Regions from separate parts of the Paracoccus jiaweipingae genome, predicted to be linked through region 1. Evidence: riboswitches for the same ligand, from Rfam matches in the RefSeq annotation. Region 1 holds a riboswitch; each other region holds the start of a gene.
The links. Region 1 has a riboswitch for cobalamin ahead of nrdH (glutaredoxin-like protein NrdH). Riboswitches for the same ligand answer to the same signal wherever they lie in the genome.
Positions count from the first base shown of each region.

Region 2: another riboswitch for cobalamin. It lies ahead of ACFXP9_RS03985 (ABC transporter substrate-binding protein); the one in region 1 lies ahead of nrdH (glutaredoxin-like protein NrdH).
Region 3: another riboswitch for cobalamin. It lies ahead of ACFXP9_RS10780 (DUF1636 family protein); the one in region 1 lies ahead of nrdH (glutaredoxin-like protein NrdH).
Region 4: another riboswitch for cobalamin. It lies ahead of ACFXP9_RS10765 (energy-coupling factor ABC transporter permease); the one in region 1 lies ahead of nrdH (glutaredoxin-like protein NrdH).

Region 1 is NZ_JBISBS010000003.1:75,321-79,137, reverse strand. Features, by position in the region: gene ACFXP9_RS06495 (nickel/cobalt transporter) at 1-260, opposite strand, end outside; gene ACFXP9_RS06490 (DUF1007 family protein) at 245-919, opposite strand; cobalamin riboswitch at 1,119-1,308, shown strand; gene nrdH (glutaredoxin-like protein NrdH) at 1,402-1,626, shown strand; gene nrdI (class Ib ribonucleoside-diphosphate reductase assembly flavoprotein NrdI) at 1,705-2,088, shown strand; gene nrdE (class 1b ribonucleoside-diphosphate reductase subunit alpha) at 2,136-3,817, shown strand, end outside.
Region 2 is NZ_JBISBS010000002.1:106,616-110,432, forward strand. Features, by position in the region: gene ACFXP9_RS03970 (ribonuclease E/G) at 1-830, shown strand, start outside; gene ACFXP9_RS03975 (DNA gyrase inhibitor YacG) at 827-979, shown strand; tRNA gene ACFXP9_RS03980 (tRNA-Phe) at 1,056-1,131, shown strand; cobalamin riboswitch at 1,269-1,461, shown strand; gene ACFXP9_RS03985 (ABC transporter substrate-binding protein) at 1,598-2,617, shown strand; gene ACFXP9_RS03990 (FecCD family ABC transporter permease) at 2,626-3,636, shown strand; gene ACFXP9_RS03995 (ABC transporter ATP-binding protein) at 3,633-3,817, shown strand, end outside.
Region 3 is NZ_JBISBS010000005.1:220,319-224,135, forward strand. Features, by position in the region: gene ACFXP9_RS10770 (molybdate ABC transporter substrate-binding protein) at 1-115, shown strand, start outside; gene cobF (precorrin-6A synthase (deacetylating)) at 112-843, shown strand; cobalamin riboswitch at 862-1,061, shown strand; gene ACFXP9_RS10780 (DUF1636 family protein) at 1,422-1,775, shown strand; gene cobW (cobalamin biosynthesis protein CobW) at 1,776-2,825, shown strand; gene cobN (cobaltochelatase subunit CobN) at 2,825-3,817, shown strand, end outside.
Region 4 is NZ_JBISBS010000005.1:216,166-219,982, reverse strand. Features, by position in the region: gene ACFXP9_RS10770 (molybdate ABC transporter substrate-binding protein) at 1-383, opposite strand, end outside; gene ACFXP9_RS10765 (energy-coupling factor ABC transporter permease) at 527-1,204, opposite strand; cobalamin riboswitch at 1,275-1,455, opposite strand; gene ACFXP9_RS10760 (beta strand repeat-containing protein) at 1,557-3,817, shown strand, end outside.

The DNA of each region.
Region 1 (3,817 bases):
AGACCGTATGCGCCGACCAGAAACTTGCCATGCCCCGGTCCCACCGCATGAACAAAGCCATAGCCAAAGCACAGCCCCAGATACAGCAGCCACGCGCCGCCATCGCCCGCCTTCAGCGCGCGCAAGGCGCGGGCCAGCGCGTTCTGGACATCGCGCTGATGCGTGGCCGCCCATTGCGACACCGCCGCCGGGTGCAGCAGCACCCACCCAAGCCCCAGCGCCAGCAGCGCCGCCAGCGCAATGATCAGCGCGCGCCGCATGTGACCTCGAACCGGTCGGCAAAGGCCGCGCCCACATCGGGCATCTGCATGAAGGTGATGGAATCGGTCTGCATGTCCAGCCTGGACAATTCGGCCAGCAATTCCTTCTGGCCGCTGTCATCGGGCTTGCGCCGGGTGATGGTGCAATCGTCGCGGCCCTTGACCACCGGGTCGGCGGGCGTGTCATAGGCCACGAAATAGCTGGGGTCATAGGCCCGCGCCACCACCGGCGCGGCGCGCGTCACCGGCACAGGTTTATGCAGCGGGCGGGTATGGATGGTCAGGATGCGGCCATCGCGCCAGACCGCCTTGTGATCGACAGGCCGGTCCAGCGCCAGCGGCTGACCACCCTGTTCCAGCGTGAAATCGCCCGGAAAGCCCGCTGCCCAATCGACATCATGGCCCGCCCATGCCGCCAGCCGCGCCGGGTCCGGCTCGCCATCGCCGTCGCGGTCCAGCTGCGCGTCCTCGATCATCGAGAGGGAATAGAATTCGTCATACAGCCAATAGACCCGAATCGCCGCCAGCCGCCCCTGCCCGTCAAACAGCAGCGCGAAAGAAGCGTCGATAAACACATGCGGATGCGCGCTGGCGGGCAGACCGCCCGATAACAGCGCGAAAACAAGCGCCAGGGCGCGAAAGGGGCGGCGTATCGTCATGCTGGCGGTGGTAACGCGGCGCCCAGGTGATGGCAATCTGCCACAGGTCGCGATGGGCGTGGGAAATGCGTTTGATCTTTGCCCCAACCCCCTGATATGCGCGGCAATCCCAACCGGCGGTTGCCGCCCGATCAAGCCTGTGTGACAGAAAAGCAGCCGATGGCACACACACGATATTGACAGTTTTGGCCAGTTCATATCTAAATGATGTGGTCATGGTGCCCCCGGATGCCGGGGGTGAAAATGGGAAGCCGGTGGAAATCCGTCGCTGCCCCCGCAACTGTAAGTGGTTTGTCGCCCCGGTTACCACTGGTCCCTTCGGGGGCCGGGAAGGTGGGGTTGACGCCTTCGCCACAAGCCAGGAGACCTGCCATGGCGCGTGATAACCGACACCGGGCGGAGGGTCCGGCGGCGTGGCGCGGGCCTTGGGACCGGCATCATTCCGCTGTGCTTTTTCCGTCTTCAGACCAAGGACCGAACCAATGACGATCACCGTTTATTCGAAACCCGCCTGCGTCCAATGCACCGCCACCTATCGCGCGCTGGAACAGCGTGGGCTGGATTACACCGTCATCGACCTGTCCGAGGATGCCGAGGCCATGGACCGCGTGACCGCGCTGGGGTATCGTCAGGTGCCGGTGGTCGTGGCCGGTGAACAGCACTGGTCCGGGTTCCGCCCCGACATGATCGGTGCCCTGGCGAACTGAGGCACCCAAGGCCGGGCGGGCGGTCCCTGCGGGCCGCGGGCGCGGCGGTGGTTGATCCGCGATGACATGGGTGGGGATATGGGCGGTCTGGCCTATTATTCGACCGCGTCCGGCAATACCCGGCGCTTCATCGAACGTCTGGGATTGCCGGCGCTGGAAATTACCCGCGATGCGGTGATCGACCGGCCCTATGTGCTGGTGGTGCCGACCTATGCCGATGATGCGGGCCGGGGCGCCGTGCCCAAGCCCGTGATCCACTTTCTTAACAATCCCGGCAACCGCGCCCTGCTGCGCGGGGTTATTGCCGGGGGAAACCGCAACTTTGGACAGTTTTTCGCCTGTGCCGGCGATGTGATCACCAAGAAATGCGGGGTGCCTTGTCTGTACCGGTTCGAACTGGCCGGCACACCCGAGGATACCGACCGCGTCAGACAGGGATTGGAACGATTTTGGACGACCTGAGCCTTGACCGCACCGAAGTGCTGACCGACCCGCGCGCGCCCGCGGATATGGATTTCCACGCGCTGAACGCGATGCTGAACCTGTATGATGAAAACGGGCGCATCAATTTCGAGGCCGACCGCAAGGCCGCGCGTCAGTATTTCCTGCAACATGTGAACCAGAACACGGTTTTCTTTCATTCGCTGAAGGAAAAACTGGGCTATCTGGTCGATGAGGGCTATTACGAGGCCGACGTTCTGGCCCAATACAGCGAAGCCTTCATTCAGAAGATCTGGGACACGGCCTATGCCCGCAAGTTCCGGTTCCGCACCTTCCTGGGGGCATTCAAATATTACACCAGCTATACGCTGAAAACCCGCGACGGAAAGCGTTTCCTGGAACGCTATGAGGACCGGGTCTGCATGGTGGCGCTGACGCTGGCGGCGGGCGATGAAACCATGGCCATGAACCTGATGGAGGAAATCATCGCCGGGCGGTTCCAGCCCGCGACGCCGACCTTCCTGAATGCCGGCAAGGCCCAACGCGGAGAGCTGATTTCCTGTTTCCTGCTGCGGCTGGAAGACAATATGGAATCCATCGGGCGCGGCATCAACAGCGCGCTGCAACTGTCCAAACGCGGCGGCGGCGTCGCCCTGATGCTGACCAACCTGCGGGAATCGGGGGCGCCGATCAAGGGCATCGAAAACCAGTCCTCGGGCGTTATTCCGGTGATGAAGCTGCTGGAAGACAGCTTCAGCTATGCCAACCAGCTTGGCGCGCGTCAGGGCGCCGGGGCGGTTTACCTGAACGCGCATCACCCTGATATTCTGCGCTTTCTGGACACCAAGCGCGAAAACGCGGATGAAAAGATCCGCATCAAGACGCTGTCGCTTGGCGTGGTGGTGCCCGACATTACCTTCGAACTGGCCAAGCGCGACGACGATATGTATCTGTTTTCGCCGCATGACATCCAGAAGGTCTATGGGGTGCCGTTCTCGGAAATTTCGGTCACCGAAAAATACGCCGAGATGGTGGATGACAAGCGCATCCGCAAAACCAAGATCCGGGCGCGGAAATTCTTCGAGATCATCGCGGAAATCCAGTTCGAATCCGGCTATCCCTATCTGATGTTCGAGGATCACGTGAACCGCGCCAACCCGATCAAGGGGCGCATCACCATGTCGAACCTGTGTTCCGAGATCCTTCAGGTCAACGAGGCCTCGGAATATAATGACGACCTGTCTTACAAGCATCTGGGGACGGATATTTCCTGCAACCTTGGCTCGCTGAACATTGCGCGCGTCATGGACGGGCCGGATTTCGGCGCCACCGTGGAAACCGCGATCCGCGCGCTGACGGCGGTGTCGGACCAAAGCCATATCGATTCCGTGCCCTCGATCCGGCGCGGCAATGACGAAAGCCACGCCATCGGCCTGGGCCAGATGAACCTGCATGGCTTTCTGGCGCGTGAACGCATCCAGTATGGCAGCGCGGAAGGCATTGATTTCACGAATATCTATTTCGCCACCATCCTGTTCCACGCGCTGAAAGCCTCGAACCGGATTGCGCGCGAACGCGGTGTGTCCTTCAAGGGGTTCGAAGAGTCGAAATATGCCGATGGCAGTTTCTTCGACACCTATACCGAACGCGACTGGCTGCCCGAAACCGACACTGTGCGGGCGCTGTTCGAGCGTTTCGAAATCACCGTTCCCACGCGCGAGGATTGGGCCGAACTGCGCCAGCAGGTGAT
Region 2 (3,817 bases), on a different contig from region 1:
GCCTGCGCGAGGGGCAGCCGCTGATCGTGCAGGTCTCGGGCGTGCCCGAGGACGGCAAGGCGGTTCCGGTCAGCGACCGTTTCCTGCTGCGCGGGCGCCATGTCATTGTGACGCCCGGTGCGCCGGGGGTGAATGTTTCGCGCCAGATCAAGGATGAAGCGCTGCGCACCGCGCTGTCCGATCTGGTGCGCGATCTGCACCCCGGCGATGACAGCACGACTGGCGTCATCATCCGCAGCGCCGCCGCCGATGCCGATGACGCCGACATCACCGCTGAACTGGCCCCGCTGCTGGACCTGGCGCAGGCGCTGACCGCCGATCTGGCCGGGGACCCGCAGATCCTGCTGGACGCGCCCCAACCTACCGATACCGCCTGGCAGGACTGGTCCGACCCCGCCCCCGACGGGATCGAGGATGGGCCGGATGCCTTTGACCACAGCGGCGCCAGCGAAGCGGTTGATGCCCTGCTGTCACCGCGGGTTGATCTTGGCGGCGGGGCCTTCGCCTTTATCGAACCAACCCGGGCCGCGATCTGTATCGACGTCAATACCGGCAGCGACCATTCCCCCGCCGCCGCGCTGAAGGCCAATATCGCCATGGCCCGCGACCTGCCGCGCCAGTTGCGCCTGCGCGGGCTTGGCGGGCAGGTGGTGGTCGATTTTGCCCCGGTTTCCAAGCGCGACCGTGGCACCATCGAACAAGTTCTGCGCGCCGCCGCCCGCCCCGAAGGCGGCGCGATGACGGTCATCGGCTGGACGGCCATGGGCCTGTTCGAGGTCAACCGCAAGCGCGACCGCGTCCCCCTGACACGGCTGGCCGAGGGCGCATGACCCGCTGTCCGATCTGCGGCAAACCCGCCGACCCGAAATTGCGGCCGTTCTGTTCGAAACGCTGCGCCGACATTGACCTGGCGCGCTGGCTGCGCGGCGATTACGCCATCCCCGGCGAGCCGGCGGGAACACCCGAAACCGAGGATTGATTTTTTCCGATTTTGGGCTGGACAGGGCCGGCTGGGTCGGCTACCTACCCGCCTACGCCAGCCGCAAGGCTGCGATGCCCGGATAGCTCAGTTGGTAGAGCAGCGGATTGAAAATCCGCGTGTCGGTGGTTCGAATCCGCCTCCGGGCACCACCTCTCCCCCCCCCCACACACGAAACATGCCCCGCAATCGTTTGCGTCTGGTTCAGACCGGTCTTTTCGCGTCGACCTTACGGCCTGTGCGGGGCATGGCGGCGCGTTCGGGCCATTGCATCGGCGGGGCCAAGCGGTTACAGGCTTTAGCTGTCGGTTTCCGTAAGGAATTGAAAGGGAATCCGCCGCGGTTTTGCCGCGAACCGGAACTGCCCCCGCAACTGTAGGCGGCGAGGAACCAGCGACATGCCACTGTGGGCTTGCCCATGGGAAGGCCGCCAGTCCCCGCGACCCGCCAGTCAGGAGACCTGCCGACATCGTTTAGCTTGAACCGGGCGGGGCGCCCGGAGAGGTGCCAGATGTTGTTTCCCTGCGGCCCCGCCATGCCGGACCCTGCATTTGCGGGGCGATACGGCATGATCCGGCGATCTTTCCCTGCCTTGCCGCAAATCCGGGAATATCATTCATGACCGCTTTTCCGACCCTGCGCCTTGCCGGCGCTGCCGGGCTGTTTCTGGCCGCCACGCTGCCGGCCATGGCCGCGACCACCTATCCGCTGACGCTGGAAAATTGCGGCGTTCAGGTCAGCTTTGACCACGCCCCCGACAGCGCCGTGACCATCGGTCAGTCCGCGACCGAGACGATGTATGCGCTGGGTCTGGGCGACAAGGTCAAGGGGACCTCGGTCTGGTTTACCGATGTGCTGCCTCAATATCGCGCCCTCAATGACGGGATCGAACGGATGGCAGATAACGACCCCAGCTTTGAAAGCGTCGTCGCCAAAAAGCCGGGGCTGGTTGCGTCGCAATATGAATGGTATGTCGGGCCGCAGGGGGTGGTCGGCACGCGCGAACAATTCGCGGATCTGGGTATCCCGACCTATATCATGGCCGCCGACTGTGCCGGGAAGGACAATTCCAAAGGCTCGGACGGGACCCGCGCGGCGATGTTCAGCATGGATAGCGTGTATCAGGGCGTTCGGGACCTTGCCCGCATCTTTGACCACCCCGAAGCTGGCGAGGCGCTGGTCGATCAGCTGCGCCAGCGCGAACAGGCCGCCATCGACAAGGCGGGCGCGCTGGGGGTGCGCGATGTACCGGCGCTGTTCTGGTTTTCCTCGGCCGATCTTCAGGGCGATCCTTATGTCGCCGGGCGCAAAGGCCCGCCGGGTTACATGATGGCGGCGCTGGGGCTGCGCAATGTGATCGAAAGCGACGAGGAATGGCCGACCGTGGGCTGGGAAACCATCGCCCGCGCCAACCCCGCCATCATCGTGGTCGCAAAAATGAGCCGCCGCCGCTTTGACGCCGATGACGTGGACAAAAAGCTGGAATTCCTGAAAACCGACCCGGTGGCCAGCCAGATCGACGCGGTCAGAAACAACCGCATCGTGGTGCTGGACGCGCATTCGATGGACCCGTCAATCCGCAACATCACCGCGATCGAGGAACTGGCGCAGGCGCTGGATGGCTTTGACCTGAAATGAGCCGCAGCATGATGGCTGCCGCAATCTGGGCCGGGCTGGGGCTGGCGGGGCTGGTTCTGGCGTTGCTGGCCGGGGTGGCGCTTGGCGAAACCCCGGTTACCCCGGCGGCCATCCGTGCCGCGCTGGCCAATCACCTGTGGTCGGCGGGGCTGGCGGTGGACCCGATTGAACAGGGTATTATCTGGGCTTACCGGGTGCCGCGCACGCTGGTCGCGGCCAGTTGCGGGGCCGGGCTGGCGCTGGCCGGGCTGGTCTTGCAGGCTTTGGTGCGCAATGCGCTGGCCGACCCCTATCTGCTGGGGGTGTCGGCGGGGGCCTCGACCGGGGCGGTGGCGGTGACGCTGATGGGGCTTGGCGGCGGGCTGATCGGCATGTCCGGAGGGGCGTTTCTGGGGGCGGCGCTGGCGTTTTCGCTGGTGGCGCTGCTGGCGCGGGCCTCGGGCGGGGGGGCGGCGCAGATGGTGCTGGCCGGGGTGGCCGGGTCACAGCTGTTCAATGCGCTGACCTCGTTCCTGATCGCGCGTTCCGCCAATGCCGAACAGGCGCGCGGCATCATGTTCTGGCTGCTTGGCAACCTGTCGGGGGTGCGCTGGCCCGATGTGACGCTGGCCGCGCCGGTGGCGCTGGCGGGGGCGGTGGTCTGTCTGGCGCATATCCGGGTGCTGGATGCCTTTGCCTTCGGTCACGAGGCCGCCGCCGCGCTTGGCCTTGCCGTGCGGCGGGTGCAGCTGGTGCTGATCGGCGCGGTTACGCTGATGACGGCGGTGATGGTCAGCCTTGTCGGGTCCATCGGTTTTGTCGGGCTGGTGATCCCCCATGCGATGCGCTTTATCGTCGGGCCGCGCCATGTCCGGCTGGTGCCGGCGACCGCGCTGGCGGGGGCGGTGTTTCTGATCGGCGCCGATATTGCGGCGCGGATGCTGATCCCCGGTCAGGTGGTGCCCATTGGCGTGGTCACGGCGCTGGTCGGGGCGCCGGGTTTCGCGCTGATCCTGCTGCGCGGAAAGGTGCGGACATGAGGCTGACAGCCCGCAATCTGGGCTGGTCGGTGCGCGGCCGCCCCATCGTCAGCGACGTGTCGCTTGGCATAAATCCCGGCGAGACCTTTGGCCTGATCGGGCCGAACGGGTCGGGCAAATCCACGCTGCTGCGGCTGCTGGCGGGGCTGTTGCCGCGCGCGCAGGGGCAGGTCACGCTGGA
Region 3 (3,817 bases), on a different contig from region 1:
CGCCCCGCCCGAGGCGCACGAACTGGCGATGTTCATCCTGTCCCCCGACGGTCAGGCCATTCTGGCCGATTACGGCTTTGCCGTGGGGCGGGTGCAAACGGGGGGGCGGCGATGAAGCTGTGTCTGATCGGGATCGGCACCGGCAACCCCGACCACCTGACATTTCAGGGCGCGCAGGCGCTGGCCGCCGCCGATCTGGTGCTGATCCCTGAAAAAGGCACCGGGAAAGAGGATCTGGCCCATATCCGCCACGCCATTCTGGACCGGGTCGCGCCCGATGTGCCACGGGCGTCCTTTACCATGCCGCGCCGCGATTCCAGCGGCGATTACCGGCAGGGCGTGCATGACTGGCACGACGCCATCGCGGCGCAGTGGCTGCGCGCCATCGGTGGCTGTGACGGCACTGTCGCGCTGTTGGTGTGGGGCGATCCGTCGCTGTATGATTCGACCCTGCGCATTGCCGCGCGGCTGGACCCGGCGCCGCAGGTGCAGGTCATCCCCGGCATCACCGCCCTGCAAGCCCTGACCGCCGCCCATGCCATCCCGCTGAACACCGTGGGCGGCCCGGTGACCATCACCACCGGTCGCCAGATCCGCGATCACGGCTGGCCCGATGGCGCGGAAACCGTTGCGGTCATGCTGGACGGCGAATGCAGCTTTCAGGCGCTGGACCCGCGCGGTCTGACGATCTGGTGGGGGGCCTTCGTGGGGATGCCGGAACAGATCCTTGACCACGGGCCGCTGGCACAGGCCGGGCCGCGCATCATCGCCACCCGCGCGCAGGCCCGTGACCGGCATGGCTGGGTGATGGATATCTATCTGTTGCGCCGCGACACGGCTTGACAACCTGCCCGGCACCGGCACAGGTGGGGGCGCACTGGTTCCTGCATCCGCAGGTGAAAAGGGAATGGACAGCGGCCCGCCGCCAGTCCAGCCGCCCCCGCGACCGTGACCGGACAGGTGCTTCACCGCCACTGGCCTTGTGCCGGGAAGGCCGAAGCACCGCGAGGCCCCGCCTCAGATCCGCAAGCCGGGAGACCTGCCAGAGCCCGCCATCCGGCGGCTGACATCACGCAGACGGGGTGATCTGCGGTCGCGTCCGCAATTTGCGCCACGCCACCCCGCCCCCATGCCCGAACCGCCCCGCCGGGGCCGCACAGCAAGGGGGGCCTATGCCCGCAGACAACGACCCCGCCAGCGCCTGCCCGCCACCCAAGGCCGAACCGTCCGTGACGCCATCCTCCGTGGCCACGCCCCAGCCTGCCGCGCCCCCACCCGCCGCATCCCAAGCCACCCTTTCGCAGCCCGCCGCGACACGGACCGCAGCCCCCCGGACCGCAGCCAACCCGCCATCCGGCACCGCGCCCGGCACGACCGCATCCCCCGTCACCGCATCCGCCGCCACCCTGTCCCCCGTCACCCTGCCCCCCGTCACCCTGCATGTCTGCGTGACCTGCCGTGCCGGTCAGCCCGTTGCCGACGGCCAGCCCACCCCCGGCGCGCAACTGGCCGCGGCGCTGGCCGATGCGCCCGATCCGATCCGCGTGGTGCCGGTCGAATGCCTGTCGGCCTGCGATCAGGGCTGCGTCGTGGCGCTGTCGGGGGCGGGGCGCTGGTCCTATGTCTATGGCCGCATGACCCCTGCCGATGCCGCCGATATTCTGGCCGGCGCCCGCGCCTATGCCGCCACGCCTGACGGGCTGGTGCCATGGCGGGCACGGCCCGTTCAGTTCCGCAAGCAGTCGCTTGCCCGTATCCCACCATCAGAGGCTTGAATGACCACAGATCTGTCCAAAATCCCCGTCACCGTGATCACCGGCTTTCTGGGGTCCGGCAAAACCACGCTGATCCGTCACCTGATGGCCAACCCGCAGGGCCGCCGCCTTGCGGTGCTGGTCAATGAATTCGGCACCGCCGGGGTCGACGGTGAAATCCTGCAAGGCTGCGCAGATGAAAACTGCCCGGCTGAAAACATCCTTGAACTGGCGAATGGCTGTATCTGCTGCACCGTGGCCGATGATTTCATCCCGACGATGGAACAGCTGCTGGCCCGCAACCCGCGCCCCGATCACATCCTGATCGAGACCTCGGGGCTGGCGCTGCCCAAGCCGCTGCTGAAGGCGTTCGACTGGCCCGCGATCCGGTCGCGCATCACCGTTGACGGGGTGATCGCGCTGGCCGATGCCGAGGCCGTGGCGGCGGGCCGCTTTGCCCCCGATCTGGCGGCGGTCGATGCCCAACGCGCGGCGGATGACAGCATCGACCACGAAACCCCGCTGTCCGAGGTGTTCGAGGATCAGATCGCCTGCGCCGATGTCGTGCTGCTGACCAAGGCCGATCTGGCCGGCGCGGATGGCATCGCCGCCGCCCGCGCCACGATCGAGGCCGAGGCCCCGCGCAAACTGCCCATCATCCCCGTAACCGAGGGCGAGGTCGACCCCCGCGTGATCCTTGGCCTTGGTGCCGCCGCCGAGGATGACCTTGACGCCCGCCCCAGCCATCACGATGGCGCCGATGATCATGAACATGACGATTTCGACAGCGCCGTCATCGCCCTGCCCGAGGCTGACAGCCCCAGCACAATCGCAGATCTTGTTTCGCGTGTCGCAACCGAAAACAACATCTTGCGTGTGAAGGGGCATATCGCGGTCGCAGGCAAGCCCATGCGCCTGCTGGTTCAGGCCGTGGGGGCGCGGGTGCGGCATCAATATGACCGGCCGTGGGGTGACGCGCCGCGCAATTCCCGTCTGGTGGTGATTGCCGAACATCACCACCTGAACCCGCAGGCCGTGGCCGATGCGCTTGGCGGGCGCGTGGTCGGCTGATGCATATCGTCTTTCGCGAAAGCCACGGGCTGGAAGAAACCGACGCCCCCTTTGACCCCGGCCAGACGCCGGGCGATCTGGTGGTGCTGTCGTTTTCCGACAGCGATCTGGGGGCTTTCGCGGGGGGCTATCGGCTGTGGCAGGCGCGGGGGGCGGTGCCATCTTTGCGGCTGCAAAACCTTGTGGCGCTGCGGCACCCGGTCTCGGTCGATACCTATCTTGAGGCCACGCTGGAAGGGGCGAAAGCCATCCTGATCCGGCTGATCGGGGGTGAAAGCTATTGGCCCTATGGGCTGGCCAGCGTGCAGGATCTGGCGCGGCGGCGGGGCATCGCGCTGGCGGTGATCCCCGCCGATGGCCGCCCCGACCCGGCCTTGCAGGCCGCCAGCACCGTCGATGCCGACACCCTGCACCGCCTGACCGCACTGGCCGAGGCCGGGGGTGCCGCCCCCGCCGCCGCCGCGCTGGCGGCGCTGGCCGGGGCCGCGGGGCTGAACGCACCGGGCTATGACGGCCACACGACGCTGCCCGACCGGGGCTGGTATGACCCGGCGCGCGGGGTGGTCGACGCGCCACCAGCGGGCGATGCGCCACTGGCCGTGGTCAGCTTTTACCGCAGCTATCTGGCCGCCGCCGATACCGACCCGGTGGATGCGCTGATCGCGGCGCTGCGCGACCGGGGGTTCCGGGTGGCGGGGCTGTTCGCGCCATCGCTGAAGGGCGACAATGCACCCTGGATCGACGCGCAACTGCGCGCCGCCCGCCCCGCCGCCATTGTCAACGCCACCGCTTTTTCCGGGCGCGATGGGGGGCTGGCGGGCGGGGCATCGCCGCTGGACGCGCCGGGCTGTCCGGTGCATCAGGTCGCCCTGTCCACCGCCCGCAAACGCGACTGGCAACAGGCCGCGCGGGGGCTGTCGCCCGCCGATCTGGCCATGCATGTCGTCCTGCCCGAGGTTGACGGCCGTCTGTTTGCCGGGCTGATCAGCCAT
Region 4 (3,817 bases), on a different contig from region 1:
AGCATCGCATCCAGCAGCGTGTCGGTCGTCAGCCCCAGCCCCGGCTGCGCCAGCGCGCACAGGCGGTTGCGCGCAAACACCACCACCGGCCCGGACAGCCCGGCATCGTGCAGCGCCCCCGGATGCGCCATATTGGCCGAGGCAAACAGGTCGGCCGGCAGCCCCTGTTCGATCTGTTGCCGCATCAGCCCGGACGGGCCGAACCGGGTCTGCACCGGCTGATTGGTGCTGTCGGCAAAGACCTGTGCCACATCGCCAAGCGCGGCGGTCAGGCTGCCGGCGGCGACCAGCCGCACCGGCGGCGGTTCGGCCCCGGCGGGGCGGGGGGCGGCCAGCGCCGGGCAAAGCGCAAGCCAGAACAGGGCGGCCAGCAGTCGGGACATGGCGAAACCTTTGCGACAAGGGCCGGGGCGGCGGTGGGCGGGGACCGGCGGCCGGTCGGCAGTGACCGGGCCGGGCATGGAAAAAGGCGCGCCCTCGGGCGCGCCCTGATCGTAAACGGTTGTGACAGATTTGTGAAATCCTGTCAGGCGCTGTGATGCAGGCGATGCGTGACCCAGCCGGACCCGGCCAGCCCGTGCAGGGCCTTGGCGGCGGCCAGAACCGCCAGATCGGCCAGCGGCTCGACAATGATGACCAGCATATAGGCACCGCCGAAGGTCACGATGCTTTGCAGGTTTTCCGACCCGAAACCCTGACCATACAGCGCCCAGAACGCCACCCATGCGACCACCCCGGCCTGATAGGTGGTCGACAGCGCCAGCGCCTGACGATAGCGCAGATCGACATAGGGCGTGTGCGGGGCGATGATGCGACGGGCCAGCGCCTCGACCGCGAACAGCGGCACCAGCAGCGTGGTCACGTTCATGCCGTATTGCGGCAGGTCGAAGGGCGCAAAGAACAGCCCCTGCACCAACAGCCCCAGCGCCAGACCGATGGCCGCGGGTGCCGCGCCAAGGATCAGGAACAGGGTTGAACCAAGGATGAAATGCACCTCGGACACGCCGACGGGGTAATGGGGCAGGATCTCGAAAAAGGTCAAGACGGCGGCGGTGGCGATCAGCGCGCGGCCAGCAAGCGAGATGGCGCCCTGTTCGCGCACCGCATCCACGGATTGCTTGAGGACATAGGCGGCGGCCGTGGCGGCCGTGGCATAGCTCAGCACGATTTTCGCGCCGGCGACCAGTCCGGGTTCGATATGCATGTTCATCCCTCCGTGCCGTCATCCCCGACGGCGAAATATTTGGGGCCGGAAAACCGGCAATGGGCGCGTGGCCCTGTGGCAGGTGACGGCAGGTCTCCTGACTTGCGGGTCGTGGCGGGCAGCAGCCTTCCCAGCCGGGGCCAGTGGCGCGTTGCGGCCCGCTGGCCGCTTACAGTTGCGGGGGCAGTCGCGGCATTTCACCGCGTTCCCTTTTCACCCCTTGGCGGGGGACCGTCATGCGCGAATATCCGCTGGCCGCGCCGGAAAGGCAAGCAAAACTGGCCAGACCACGTCGCGCGCTGACAGGCGTTTCACGCCCTAGTATAGCCGACATAATGGTGTTAAACCGCTGGTGGATGAATACGAGGGCGCGATGCGGGGCGGGCAGGGTCGTTTTTCAGCATGGGTCTTGGGCGGCGCGGCGCTGTCATCCGGGCTGGCCATGTGGCTGGCGGTGTCGGGACCGGCGCTGGGGCGGGTGGCATTTCTGGACAATGGCGCCGGTGACAATGCCGGGCTGGACCCGGTCAGCGGACCGTGGAACCTGACCGATGCGGTCTGGGCCGATGCGCGCGGTGGCGGGCATCTGGCCTTTGCGCCGGGCGATGTCGCGGTGCTGGCCCCGCCGTCCGGCGATGCCCCGGTGGTTCTGACGCTGGATGGCGATATCGCCGTTGCCGGGATGCAGGTGCAGGGTGGCACCTATCGGCTGGGTGGCGGGCGGCTGGTCGCGCCCGCGGGCGGGGTGGCCGAATTGCGCTTTGCCCCGCCATCCCCGTCGCCGCCCGGCGAGGTCGTGCCGGTCGAAACCCCGTCAACGGATCTGCCTGTGCCGATGGTCGTGCCGACGATCCTGCGCGGCCCGCGCCTGATGGAAGGCCCGGCCGAACCCGAGGGCGGTGCCACGCCGTCCGGCACCGGCGACCGCGTCGGGGGGCCGCCGCTGGCGCGGCTGTTTATCGACAGCGCCCTGTCGGGCAGTTTCGCGGTGTCCGGGCCGGGGATGGTGACCTATGCCGGGCAATCCGACGCGGCGGTCGATCTGCGCATCGCCGCTGACAGCATCTTTACCCATGCGGGCCAGACCACGGGCCGGTTGCGCAATGCAGGCACCCTGTCGGTGCAGGGCCGCCATCAGGGCGATGCTGACAACAGCGGCACGCTGAACATCGCCGGCACCGTGACCGGCACTGTCAGCAATGACGGCCATCTGGCGATGGGCGGCCAGATCGGCGGTGGGCTGGTCAATCGCGGCACGGCGCATATCGCCGGGCGGATCGGTGGTGTGCTGGACAATGCCGCGCGGGCGGTGCTGTCGCTGGCGGGCGATCTGGCGCTGGACCGGCTTGAGAATGCAGGCACGGTCAGCATCCGCCCCGAGGCCCGCATGACCGCCCGCACCGGCATTTCCAATTCCGGCACGCTGACGGTGGCCGGGGTGCTGGCGGGCGATGTCGATCAGGCGGCGACGGGGACGCTGCGGCTGACCGGGCGGCTGACCGGGGCGCTGGGGAATGCGGGCCGGGCAGAACTGGCCGGGCGGATTACCGGCGACCTGACCAATCTGGAAAATGCCAGCACCAGCCTGACCGGCGATCTGGTCGCGGCGGGCATCCGCAATGCGGGCAGGGTGACGGTGGGCGCGGGGCAGGTGCTGACCGCGACCGGGGTGGAAAACACCGGGCAGATCGACAATGGCGGTCGCCTTGCGGGCGATGTCGTCAACCGGGGCCGGCTGGTTAGCAGCGGCGTTCTGGCCGGGGCGCTGGACAATCGCGGACAGGCCTGGATCGCCGGTCGCGCCGGTCGGGTGACCAATGCGGCGGGCGCCGGGATCGGCATCACCGGCAACACCCGGATGGAAACGCTGGCCAATGCGGGCGACCTGACCGTTGCCAGCGGTGCGCGGCTGGCGGTGGCTGGGGGGATCGGTAATCAGGGCCGCCTGACCAGCGACGGCCTGCTGGTGGCTGATGTGGTCAATGACGGCCAGTTGACGGCGCGCGGCGGCGTCTCGGGGCGGCTGACCAACCGCGGCACGGCCACGCTGGCGGGCAGCACCGGCGCCATCAGCAATGAACGCGGCGCGGATCTGACCGTCAGCGATGCGTTGACCGCGACCCGTCTGGACAATGCCGGTCAGGTCACCGTGGCGCGCGACCGGCGGCTGGCCGTCACCGGCCCCGCCACCAATACCGGGCGCATGGCGCTGGCCGGCACGCTGGAGGCCGACCTGCGCAATGCGGCGGGCGGCAACCTTGGGCTGGATGGCGGCCAGATGGCCGGGACGCTGGACAATGCCGGTGTCGTCGGGGTGCAGGGGCAGGCCCTTGTGACCGGCGATGTAATCAACCGGGGCAGCCTGATCCAGACCGCGCGCGACAGCGTGCTGCGGGTTGGCGGGTTGTTTCGCAATGCCGGGCGGGTCTCGGACGGGGGGCTGGGGCGGTTTCGGATCATCGCGGACCGCATCGTGCTGGAGGCCGGATCGCGCATCACCGGCGCGGTCGAGATGTCGGGCCGGGCGCGCAACCTTGGCAAGATGCGGATCGACAAGCCCTCGGTCATTTCCGACGGGCTAAGCAATGCCAGGGGGGCCGATCTGTCGATCCG